One region of the Marinobacterium sp. NO-S09 genome, then DNA from elsewhere that is predicted to be linked to it. Evidence: predicted binding sites of a transcription regulator. Region 1 holds the regulator's gene; each other region holds the start of a gene.
What was found. Region 1 encodes FNR, which switches genes on or off when oxygen is low (the NO sensors DNR and NnrR bind a similar motif). Its sites were predicted from a motif close to TTGATNTANATCAA; they were not measured.

Region 1 (3,277 bases):
CACCAGACCGCCGACAGTTTTGCTGAAACATTGAATACCGTGATCGACATGAGTCCGGACCGACTCTCGGTGTTCAACTATGCACACTTGCCTGACCGCTTCCGTTCACAGAAGCACATTCGCGCAGAAGACCTGCCCTCGTCCGCCACCAAGCTCGATATTCTGCAACAGACAATCCAGCGGCTGCTGGACGCCGGCTACGTGTATATCGGCATGGACCATTTTGCCAAGCCGGGCGACGAACTGGCCATCGCCCAGGCACAGGGCAAGCTGCACCGAAACTTCCAGGGCTACACGACGCACTCTGATTGTGACCTGGTTGCAATGGGCGTATCGGCCATCAGCCAGATTGGCGATGTGTATTACCAGAACGAACATGATCTTTCCGCCTACACGCAGGGTGTCAGCCAGCAGGAGCATGCGGTCAAGCGTGGTGTCATCCTGACGCCGGATGACCATATCCGTCGGGCAGTGATCACCCAGTTGATCTGTCAGTTTGAGCTGGACAAGGCAGAGGTTCTGGCCCCCTTTGACGTGACCTTTGACGACTACTTTGACGCTGAGCAGGTCGAGTTGGCCCAGTTTGAAAATGATGGCCTCATTGAGCAGAGCCCGACCCACATTCGCGTAACGCCAGCCGGCCGCCTGTTGATTCGCCGTATTTGTATGGCGTTTGACGCCTACATCCCCAAACAGCAACCGAGCAACAACTTTTCGCGTATTATCTGATACACCGGCCAGGGAGGGCTGAAAACCTTCACCCATGGGGGGAAATGTTACATAATGCGGCTAATTGCCATCGCGTTGTAACTCCAGATCAGAAAGGAACCCCCTCATGGCCGATTGGAAATCTCAGGGAAAGCTCCATAGTCTGCCGCAAGTTCATTGTAAAACCTGCAGCCTCAGCTCTCTGTGCCTGCCTGTTTCACTTGAACTGACAGAAATTGACCGCCTTGACGACATTATCGACAAGAGCCGTCCCCTGAAAAAAGGCGAGCATCTGTTTCACCAGGGCGAGCCCTTCAGCTCCGTCTACGCCATCCGTGCCGGCTCTATCAAGAGCTACACCCTGACCAACGAGGGTGAAGAGCAGATCACCGGTTTTTACTTCCCTGGAGAACTGGTGGGTTTGAGCGGCTATGATGCCGAAAACTACCCCATGTCTGCCAAGGTGCTGGAAACCACCACCGTGTGCGAAATTCCATTCGAGCGCCTGGATGAGCTGTCCGGCCAACTGCCTGAACTGCGTCGCCAGATGCTGCGCAGCATGTCCAAGGAGTTGCGTGACGACCAGCAAATGATGCTGCTGCTGTCCAAGAAAAATGCGGAACAGCGCGTTGCCACCTTCCTGCTGAAATTGTCCCAGCGCTTCAAGGCACGTGGTTACTCGGCGTCCAACTTCCGCCTGTCCATGTCTCGTAATGAAATCGGCAACTACCTGGGTCTGGCCGTTGAAACCGTTAGCCGTATCTTTACGCGTTTTCAGAAAATGGAGTTGATGCGCGTGGATGGCAAGGAAGTTGAGCTGACCAACCTTGAAGAGATGTACCGTCTGTCCGGTGAAGCCCAGGATGACGAGTGCCCCCACTCCAAGGAAAAGACATCTTGAGCCGATAATGGCTTTTGCAGAAAGCGGGCAGCGGACGCCCAAATAAAAAAGGCACAGTCCAGAGGACTGTGCCCAAGTTGCACAATGAAGTAGCCATCTCAATGTGTAACCCAACGCCCTCATTACACCTGTATTTTGCGACCGCAGCATTGAGTTATATCAACAGCCTGTCCGTCTCGGAGAATTTCTATGTCCTACGATGAGTTTTACGTAAAGTCCGTTATCCGTTCACTGCAGGACTGGCCAGAACCCGGCGTAGTATTCCGAGATATCACCCCGATTTTCAAAGACCCCAAAGCCATGCGCATGGTGTCTGACGCCTTTATCCAGCGCTATGTCGACAGCGATATCACCCACATCGCCTGTATTGATGCGCGCGGCTTCCTGTTCGGCTCCATCATGGCCTACCAGCTCAACCTGCCACTGGTACTGGTGCGTAAAAAAGGCAAACTTCCGGGTGAAACCATTCATCAGGAGTATGAGCTTGAATACGGCACATCTGCTGTTGAAATGCAGAGCGATGCCCTGCAGGCCGGCGATCGTGTGCTGCTGTTTGATGATCTGATTGCTACCGGTGGCACTCTGCTGGCCGCCTGCACCCTGATCAATAAACTCGGCGCTGAAGTTATTGAAGCAGCCGCCCTGATTGATCTGCCCGACCTGCAGGGGTCCACCCGCATTCAGGAGCTGGGTATTCCGGTCTATTCCCTGCTGGCTTACGAAGGCCTCTAATTCAAGGAGAAGCCGCCATGCGTCTGGTCACGACTCTCGCCACCACACTGCTGTGTGCCACCGCTGCACAGGCAGAGAATATCCAGCTGACCCACAAGGACCTGGTATTGAATGCCAACCTGGAATCCGCCGGAGAAGACGATCTGACCGGCCGCAGCCTGGTATTGATCACCCACGGCACCCTGGCCCATGGGCGCATGGAGCTGGTCAGTGCTCTGCAGAGCACTCTGGCCGAGTATGATATTGCCAGCCTTGCTCCCACGCTTAGCCTGGGAGTCAGCGATCGTAAGGGCATGTATGACTGCTCCACGCCGCATACACACCACCACGAAGACGCCGTTGCAGAACTGGCACTATGGCTGGAGTGGCTTGAAACTCAGGGCGCTGAGCGTATCCTGCTGTTGGGCCACTCCCGTGGGGGCAATCAGGCTGCCCTGCTGTCACAGGAAACCGACAGCACTGCCTTGATGGGACAGGTTTTGCTCGCGCCCATGACCTGGAATGCAGAAGCCGAAGCAAAGTCCTATGCACAACGGTACGGCCAGCCACTGGCGCCCCTGCTGCAACAGGCTAAAAACCAGGCGACGGACCCTTTGCCCGACCCTGTCGATTTCCTCTACTGCGAAGATGCCAAGGTCAATGCAGACACCTTTGTCAGCTACTACTCGGACCAGCCTTCACATCACACACCCAGCCTCTTGCAGAACACCCAACTACCAACCCTGGTGATCGCAGGGACCGCTGATCAGGTTGTTCCCGACCTGAGTAAAGCCATGGAAACGGTCACCAACCCCACTGTTGAAACGGCCAGCATTGATGGTGCGAGCCATTTCTTCCGTGATCTGTATACCTATGATGTTGTGGATCTCGTTGAAGCATTTATGGAAGCGCACCCTTGAGACTACTGGCAACACTGGCCCTGTGCCTGATTTCCAG
Region 2 (3,277 bases), 1.5 Mb from region 1:
TGGAACCCAATGCCCACCGTGAAGATGGCTGTGTGCAGTACACCGTGACCCGCCATATCAGCAGCCCCTTTGCCGAGGGCACCAGCTTCCCGATCGTGTTCCAGGAGATCTGGAGCGACATGGAGAGCTTTGAAGCACATTGCCAGCGCAAGGAGATCGTCGACTTCTTTGAGCGTTATTGCCAGGCTGATGATGGCCTCGCTGAAGATTGGAACGTCTGTGTTTACACGGATGAGCCGGAAGAGTTCGATGCGCCCCAGCTTGGGTAGGGCTGCACCATTGTAGTGCCTGCTGCAGGTGGTTGCGGCAGGTAAATTGCAGTGGAGCGGTTTTGGCCTGTGTTGGTTCGTTTATTGCAAGGTTGTGGTGGAAAGCCATAAGGAACCCCAAGACGGATCAATGGAGGCCGCTATGGAAACTGGCTCTGCAGGTTTTGACGCCCTGAAAAAGGCACTCTTTACCCGCCTGGATGCGGGTACCACCGGGACGCTGTTTGTGGCGACAGACGACAACCACGCCGCCCAGATTGTGCTGTTCAAGGGGCAACTGCTGGGACTTGCCTATGCGGGGACGAGCAATGCCGATGCGCTGTCCGCATTGATGCATCTGAAGACCCTGCGTTTTTCCTTTACCCCGGAGTTGGTTTATCCGCTGGCTGATACACTGTTGCCGGATCAGTCGCAGCGGCTGTTGCAAGGCATCGGTTACCGTCCCCAGCCGAAACAGCTTGAGGCGCAACCGCAGCCTGCTCCCGAGACTGAGCCCGCAGAAGCGGCGCCGCGCTCGAAAACGCTCAGAGTCTATCGTGGGCAAGTGATTTCCGGTTCCCTTTAATCTCGACCCGATAAGGTCTATGCTGAGAATCAGAGCGCTCACTCAGCGCAACGAGGTTCCGGCAGTGCATTCAGGCTTTATCACATATCTGCGCCAGCGGCTGCATCTTGAGCAGCAGGCGGAGAACTATGCCTTGCAGCTGGTACTGACCTGCCTGTTGGCCTGGGCGCTGCTCTGGACGGTCGCGCCGGCACAGGCTGAAGTCACCACTTCCTTCGTATCCAGCCACCTGTCCTGCGACCTGGGACAATCCGATGTTTCCCAGGATCCACCTGACTGCACCAAGCACGCCGCTCTGGCTGTCGAACAGCAAAAACAGCGTGTGCTGGCGACGGCATGGCTGCCGCTTTTCTCTCCCGATTCTGCTTACTCCACTCCACAGGCGCGGGCACCGCCGGCACTGGTCTGACTGTTTGAAACATTTCAGAACATTTGCTGTAGCCATCATTCGCGCCTGCGGGCGTGTGGAGTATTACCATGCACAAGTATCACGAACTCAAAACCGTTAGCCTTGAGACCTTCAAAAGCCTGTCCGGCAGTGAGAGTGCCGAAGGCATTGATCTCAATTCACCGGCCGAAACGGTCATGACCGACTTCCGCCATGTCCGCCCCCTGACCATGAGCCTCAATGAAAGCGTCAACGATGCTACCCAGGCCATGCGCAAGGTTCACGTGCGTTCGGTGATTGTCACCGACAGCAGTGACCACTTCCGTGGCATCCTGACGGTCATCGACCTGGAAAGCCGCAAGGTACTGAGCCAGGCTACCAGCCTGGGGCTCAAGCGTGAGGACCTGAGCATCAAGGATGTGATGATCCCGCGTGACAAGCTGCGCGGTGTGCCGCTGGCCGTATTGCAGCAGGGCAGTATCGGCGACCTGTTGAAAACCCTGCAGAACGAGGGCAGTCAGCACATGCTGGTGGTCAACCCGGATAACGAAGAGATCTGCGGCATCATCTCCGCCAGCGAAATCGCGCGCAAACTTCAGGTGCCGGTGGAAATCAACCTTCAGGCCACCAGCTTCCGTGAACTGGTGGATAACCTGTTTGGCCGTGGTGAGGTCGCCTGATAATCGCCGAAAACACTCGCCAATAGTCATTGGCGGGTGCCGGGTAAGGGGGTTGGCACAGATCAACTCCGTACCCGGGTATCTTTGCCATACTGATGCAAAACCCTGCTGCAATAGGAGGTGAGCATGGTCAGGCCTGAGATACGGATGATGGACGGCAACGAGGCCGCCGCCCGCGTCGCCCACCAGCTCAATGATGTCATTGCCATTTATCCCATCACCCCGGCTTCGGTGATGGGCGAGCTTGCCGACAGCTGGAGCAACCGTCGGCAACCCAACCTCTGGGGCACTGTTCCCCAGGTTATCGAACTGCAAAGTGAAGCGGGTGCTGCCGGTGCCGTTCATGGTGCCTTGCAGGCCGGTGCCAAAACCACCACCTTCACAGCCTCACAGGGGCTGCTGCTGAAGATCCCCAACATGTTCAAGATTGCCGGTGAGCTGACGCCCACGGTCTTCCATGTGGCGGCGCGCTCGGTGGCAACCCATGCACTTTCCATTTTCTGCGATCACAGCGATGTGATGGCAGCGCGCTCGACCGGTTTTGCGATGCTGGCCTCCAGCAATGCGCAGGAAGTGATGGACCTGGCCTGTATTGCCGAGATGGCGACGCTGGAAGGGCGGGTGCCGGTGCTGCATTTCTTTGACGGCTTTCGCACCAGTCATGAGATCAGTCGAGTGGAGGTGCTGACAACCGAGCAGCTGCAACAGCTGATTGATCCCACCCTGCTGAAAATCAATCGTGACCGAGGATTGTCGCCGGTGCATCCTGTGGTACGCGGTACTTCACAAAACCCGGATCTGTTTTTCCAGTCCCGTGAAGCGGTTAACCCCTACTATGACGCCTTTCCGGTGATCATGCAGAACGCCATGAACCGTTTTGCTGCCGTCACAGGCCGGCAGTACCGCCTCTATGACTACCAGGGGGCAGAGGATGCCGAGCGTGTCATTCTGGTGATGGGCTCTGCTGCACTCTGTGTTCAGGAAACGGTTGATCACCTTAATGCCGAGGGTGCGCGGGTCGGGGTGTTGAACGTGCATTTGTTCCGTCCCTTTGCGGCAGAAACCCTGCTGGCGGCGTTGCCGAAAACGGTTAAGGCTCTGGCGGTACTGGACCGTACCAAAGAGCCAGGCGCTGATGGCGAACCCCTGTTCAAGGACATTGCCACGGCTGTCTTTGAGGCCTGCAGCGAAGGGCGCTGGCCGGGCGAGGGATTGCCGCGCGTGCTGGGCGGCCGTTTCGGCTTGTCCTCGAAGGAGTTCACGCCGGGGATGGTGAAGGCCGTGTTTGATCATCTGCAGCGGCCGGGCAGTGCACGCACTTTCACGGTCGGCATTGATGATGACGTGACGCGGTTGAGCCTGCGCTGGGATGACC
Region 3 (3,277 bases), 840 kb from region 1:
CAGATCGCACGAGACAACCCAGTCTGTACACGCCTGCAAAGCATTCCAGGTATCGGCCCAGTGAATGCCACTCTGCTGTACAGTCACGCGGGCGATGCCGGTCACTTCAAGTCAGCGCGGCACTTCAGTGCCTACTTGGGCCTGGTGCCCCGGCAGCATGCCAGTGGTGGCAAAGAGCGCCTGCTGGGCATTAGCAAGCAGGGAAACGTCCACGTGCGCAAGCAGCTCGTGCATGGTGCTCGTGCGGCCTATCGCGCCTTGATACACACTGACGACTCGCGGTTGGCCCGATGGCTTCACGGGATGAAAGGGAAACATCCCAATACAATCATCGTCGCGCTGGCCAACAAGCTGGCCCGCATTGTCTGGGCGCTCATGACACGGGAAGAGTGTTACCGGGCATGAGCGTCAGCCATATTAATACTCAGTAATGTAACAGGTACTCATCACCAGAGTTGCGCAGAGCCTTAGGACACCACAGATAAGATCGACTTGCTGAAGCCTTTGAGCGCGCATGGCTCATAGAAGCCGAGTGGGAGATCAGGACAGCAAGTGCATATCTCATAATGGCCAGGGGTGGATACGCCCCGATGACAGGCCGGATATAAGCATGCAATCTCTATCTACTGGTCAAAGGCTTGCAACCCGGGCGGATCCATATAAGCGCGCTCCGCGCGCGAAAAAATGTTCATCTCACTTCAGCAAGTGCTCATAACGCTGGTCGGTCAGTGTCTTCATGAAGGCCACCAGCGCATCAACGCGTTCATCTTCGAGTGCGGGGCCTGCTTCCAGCTCTTTCAGCGCCAGATTAGCGGACACTTCCGGCTCGCCCCAGGGTTCTCCGGTTTCCGGGTTGGTGGTGCGGGTGGGGTTGTTGTACTTGTCGTAGAACAGCACCACGGTGCGCAGATCCTGGAACACGCCGTTATGCATGTAGGGGCCGGTGACGGCGACGTTGCGCAAGGTGGGAATCTTGAACTTGCCGGCCTGGGTCGGGTCATCGATGGCCGGGTTGTCCAGCAGGCCCTGGTCGATGAACTCAGCGGCAACACCATTAACTGCGCGCAGTTTTGTATTCACCGGTGTGCCTATGTTGCGATATTCGTAGCTGGTGAAGGTTTCATCCTTGGCGCGTGCACTGGTGCGCAGCTGGTGGCACTGGTTGCAGTTGGTGAATTGCTGCGAGAAGAACAGCAGGCGCCCCAGTTCTTCCTGGTCCGTGAGCTTGGCTTCGCCGCGCAGGAAGCGGTCGTATTTGGAATCGAAGGGAGCAAACTCTCTGGTTTTCTCAAAGGCTTCCAGGCTGTCTGCCATGGCGGCATAGGCCTGTTCAGGTTGCTCCAGAATACCGCTGCCGTAAAGCTTCTCGAACTGCATGACGTAGCGCGGTGCCTCTTTCAGACGCGCGACCACGCTGGCCTTGTCCGGCATACCCATTTCGATCGGGTTCAAGGGCGGGCCACCAGCCTGGTCGGCCAGGGTTGAGGCGCGTCCGTCCCAGAACTGGCCGCCGGCCCATTCGCCATTAGCCTTGCGATGAAACTCGGGGCTGAATGCAGCATAGGCAGCAGTAGGTGCGTTGCGATCGCCCAGTGAGTGTCCATCGTCACCCAAGGATCCGCCAAGCTCTGTACCCTTGCGGTTATCAGCGAAACCCTGTGCTGGCGAATGGCAGCTGGCGCAGGACTGGCTGCGGTTTTTCGACAGGTTAACGTCAAAAAAAAGCTGCTGGCCCAGTGCGGCTTTGGCCTTCAGTTGGCTGGTGTCAGCGTCGTTTTGCGCCATTGCTGTGGTGGTGGAAAGGCACAGTGGGAGCAGGAAGGTAAGCAAGGCACGATTTTTCATGAATACAGCCTGATTATCAGAATCATTCTCAGTTATCCATTATGTTAACACGTGCAAAGTTGCCTTGCCGAGCGGGTGAACACTGAGTTTGATCCAGCGCAACGCTGGGTTTAAGGTACGTGGTCAAACGCACAGCAGGAGAGCGAACATGCGTGTCGCCACAGCACATAATCGTGATGAGCAGGTCATTGAAGCGCTGGAACGCTTCGATGCCGATCTGGATGCACATTTGAGGCAGCAAAAGTATGAGCGCATGTCGGTATCGGCATTCAGCTTCTTTCGTGGCAGCAACCACCTGTACTGGCAGGATATGTATCGGGATTGGCACTTTTCCCTGTTTGGTGGGCGTACCGAGACGCAAACCTGGCTGCAGGGGGATGCGCACCTGCATAACTTTGGTGCCTACGGCAGTCATGATGAACGGGTGCGTTTTGGCCTGGATGACTTTGATGACGGCATCGTCGGCGACTACCAGTACGATCTTTGGCGTCTGCTGATCAGTGTGGTCCTGGCGGTGCGTGAGAGTGAGGCACTCAAACCGGAAGCGATCACCGAGATTCTGGAAACGCTGATCGACAGCTATCTGGACACGCTGGCGGCGGATAGTGAAGAGGTCCGGGACTGGGCCGCCATGGCGGATACGACTGATGGCCGCCTGCAGGCCTTCCTGATCAAACTGACCGACAAAAAAAGCCGCGCCAAGATGCTGCGCAAATGGACAGTGGCCGAGGGTGAATCAGCACGCAGCTTTATGCCGGACCACCCCAAGCTGGAGCCATTGCTGCACTCTGAATATCAGGCGCTGGAACAGGCGCTGCAGGATTATCAGGATACACTGGCGGACGAGGTGCCCGGCCACAGTCATCAGCATTTCAAGGTGAAAGATATTGCCCGGCGTATCAATGCCGGTACCGGTTCTCTGGGAACGGACCGTTTCTATGCCCTGGTTGAAGGGCAGGGCAGTGGCGATCATGATGATGTGATTCTGGATATCAAGGCGCAGCAGCCGCCGGCGGCCTGGTGGGTGATGAGTCAGCGAGAGCGCGACGAATATGCCGCCATGTTTGCACATGAAGGGGAGCGCCATGCTCTGGCCTTTCAGGCGATGGCGCGCCACCCGGACCCTTATGTGGGCTGGCTTGAAGTGGGTGAGCAGGTGTTTTCCGTGCGGGAGCGCTCACCCTTCAAGGCAGACTATCCGACCGATAAGCTGACCAAGCCAAAGCATTGGCGCCATATTGCCGCGCTTTGGGGCCGTATTCTGGCAGCCTCCCATCTGCGCGGCGCTCAGGCGCTGAGCGAGGAGGGCGCCAGTCAGTTTGCCAAGGCTGTATTGGACCTGGCACTGCCTCAGAAGGCGGCATTCAACGACCTGCTGCAAGGTATGGCGCAGGCCTATGCCGACTGCGTTGAACGTGACTATCAGGCGTTC

Region 2: the regulator FNR is predicted to act here: its motif matches at 1,955-1,968, upstream of nifJ (pyruvate:ferredoxin (flavodoxin) oxidoreductase).
Region 3: the regulator FNR is predicted to act here: its motif matches at 1,934-1,947, upstream of O3C79_RS08835 (cytochrome-c peroxidase).

Annotation. Positions count from the first base shown of each region.
Region 1 covers NZ_CP168954.1:2,742,665-2,745,941, forward strand. Annotated here, with positions in the region: gene hemN (oxygen-independent coproporphyrinogen III oxidase) at 1-729, shown strand, start outside; gene fnr (fumarate/nitrate reduction transcriptional regulator Fnr) at 836-1,609, shown strand; gene O3C79_RS12755 (adenine phosphoribosyltransferase) at 1,799-2,341, shown strand; gene O3C79_RS12760 (alpha/beta hydrolase) at 2,359-3,240, shown strand; gene O3C79_RS12765 (thioredoxin fold domain-containing protein) at 3,237-3,277, shown strand, end outside.
Region 2 covers NZ_CP168954.1:1,224,931-1,228,207, forward strand. Annotated here, with positions in the region: gene O3C79_RS05800 (putative quinol monooxygenase) at 1-269, shown strand, start outside; gene O3C79_RS05805 (hypothetical protein) at 412-834, shown strand; gene O3C79_RS05810 (hypothetical protein) at 854-1,243, shown strand; gene O3C79_RS05815 (CBS domain-containing protein) at 1,312-1,902, shown strand; gene nifJ (pyruvate:ferredoxin (flavodoxin) oxidoreductase) at 2,029-3,277, shown strand, end outside.
Region 3 covers NZ_CP168954.1:1,897,982-1,901,258, forward strand. Annotated here, with positions in the region: gene O3C79_RS08830 (IS110 family RNA-guided transposase) at 1-405, shown strand, start outside; gene O3C79_RS08835 (cytochrome-c peroxidase) at 694-1,845, opposite strand; gene O3C79_RS08840 (DUF2252 domain-containing protein) at 1,994-3,277, shown strand, end outside.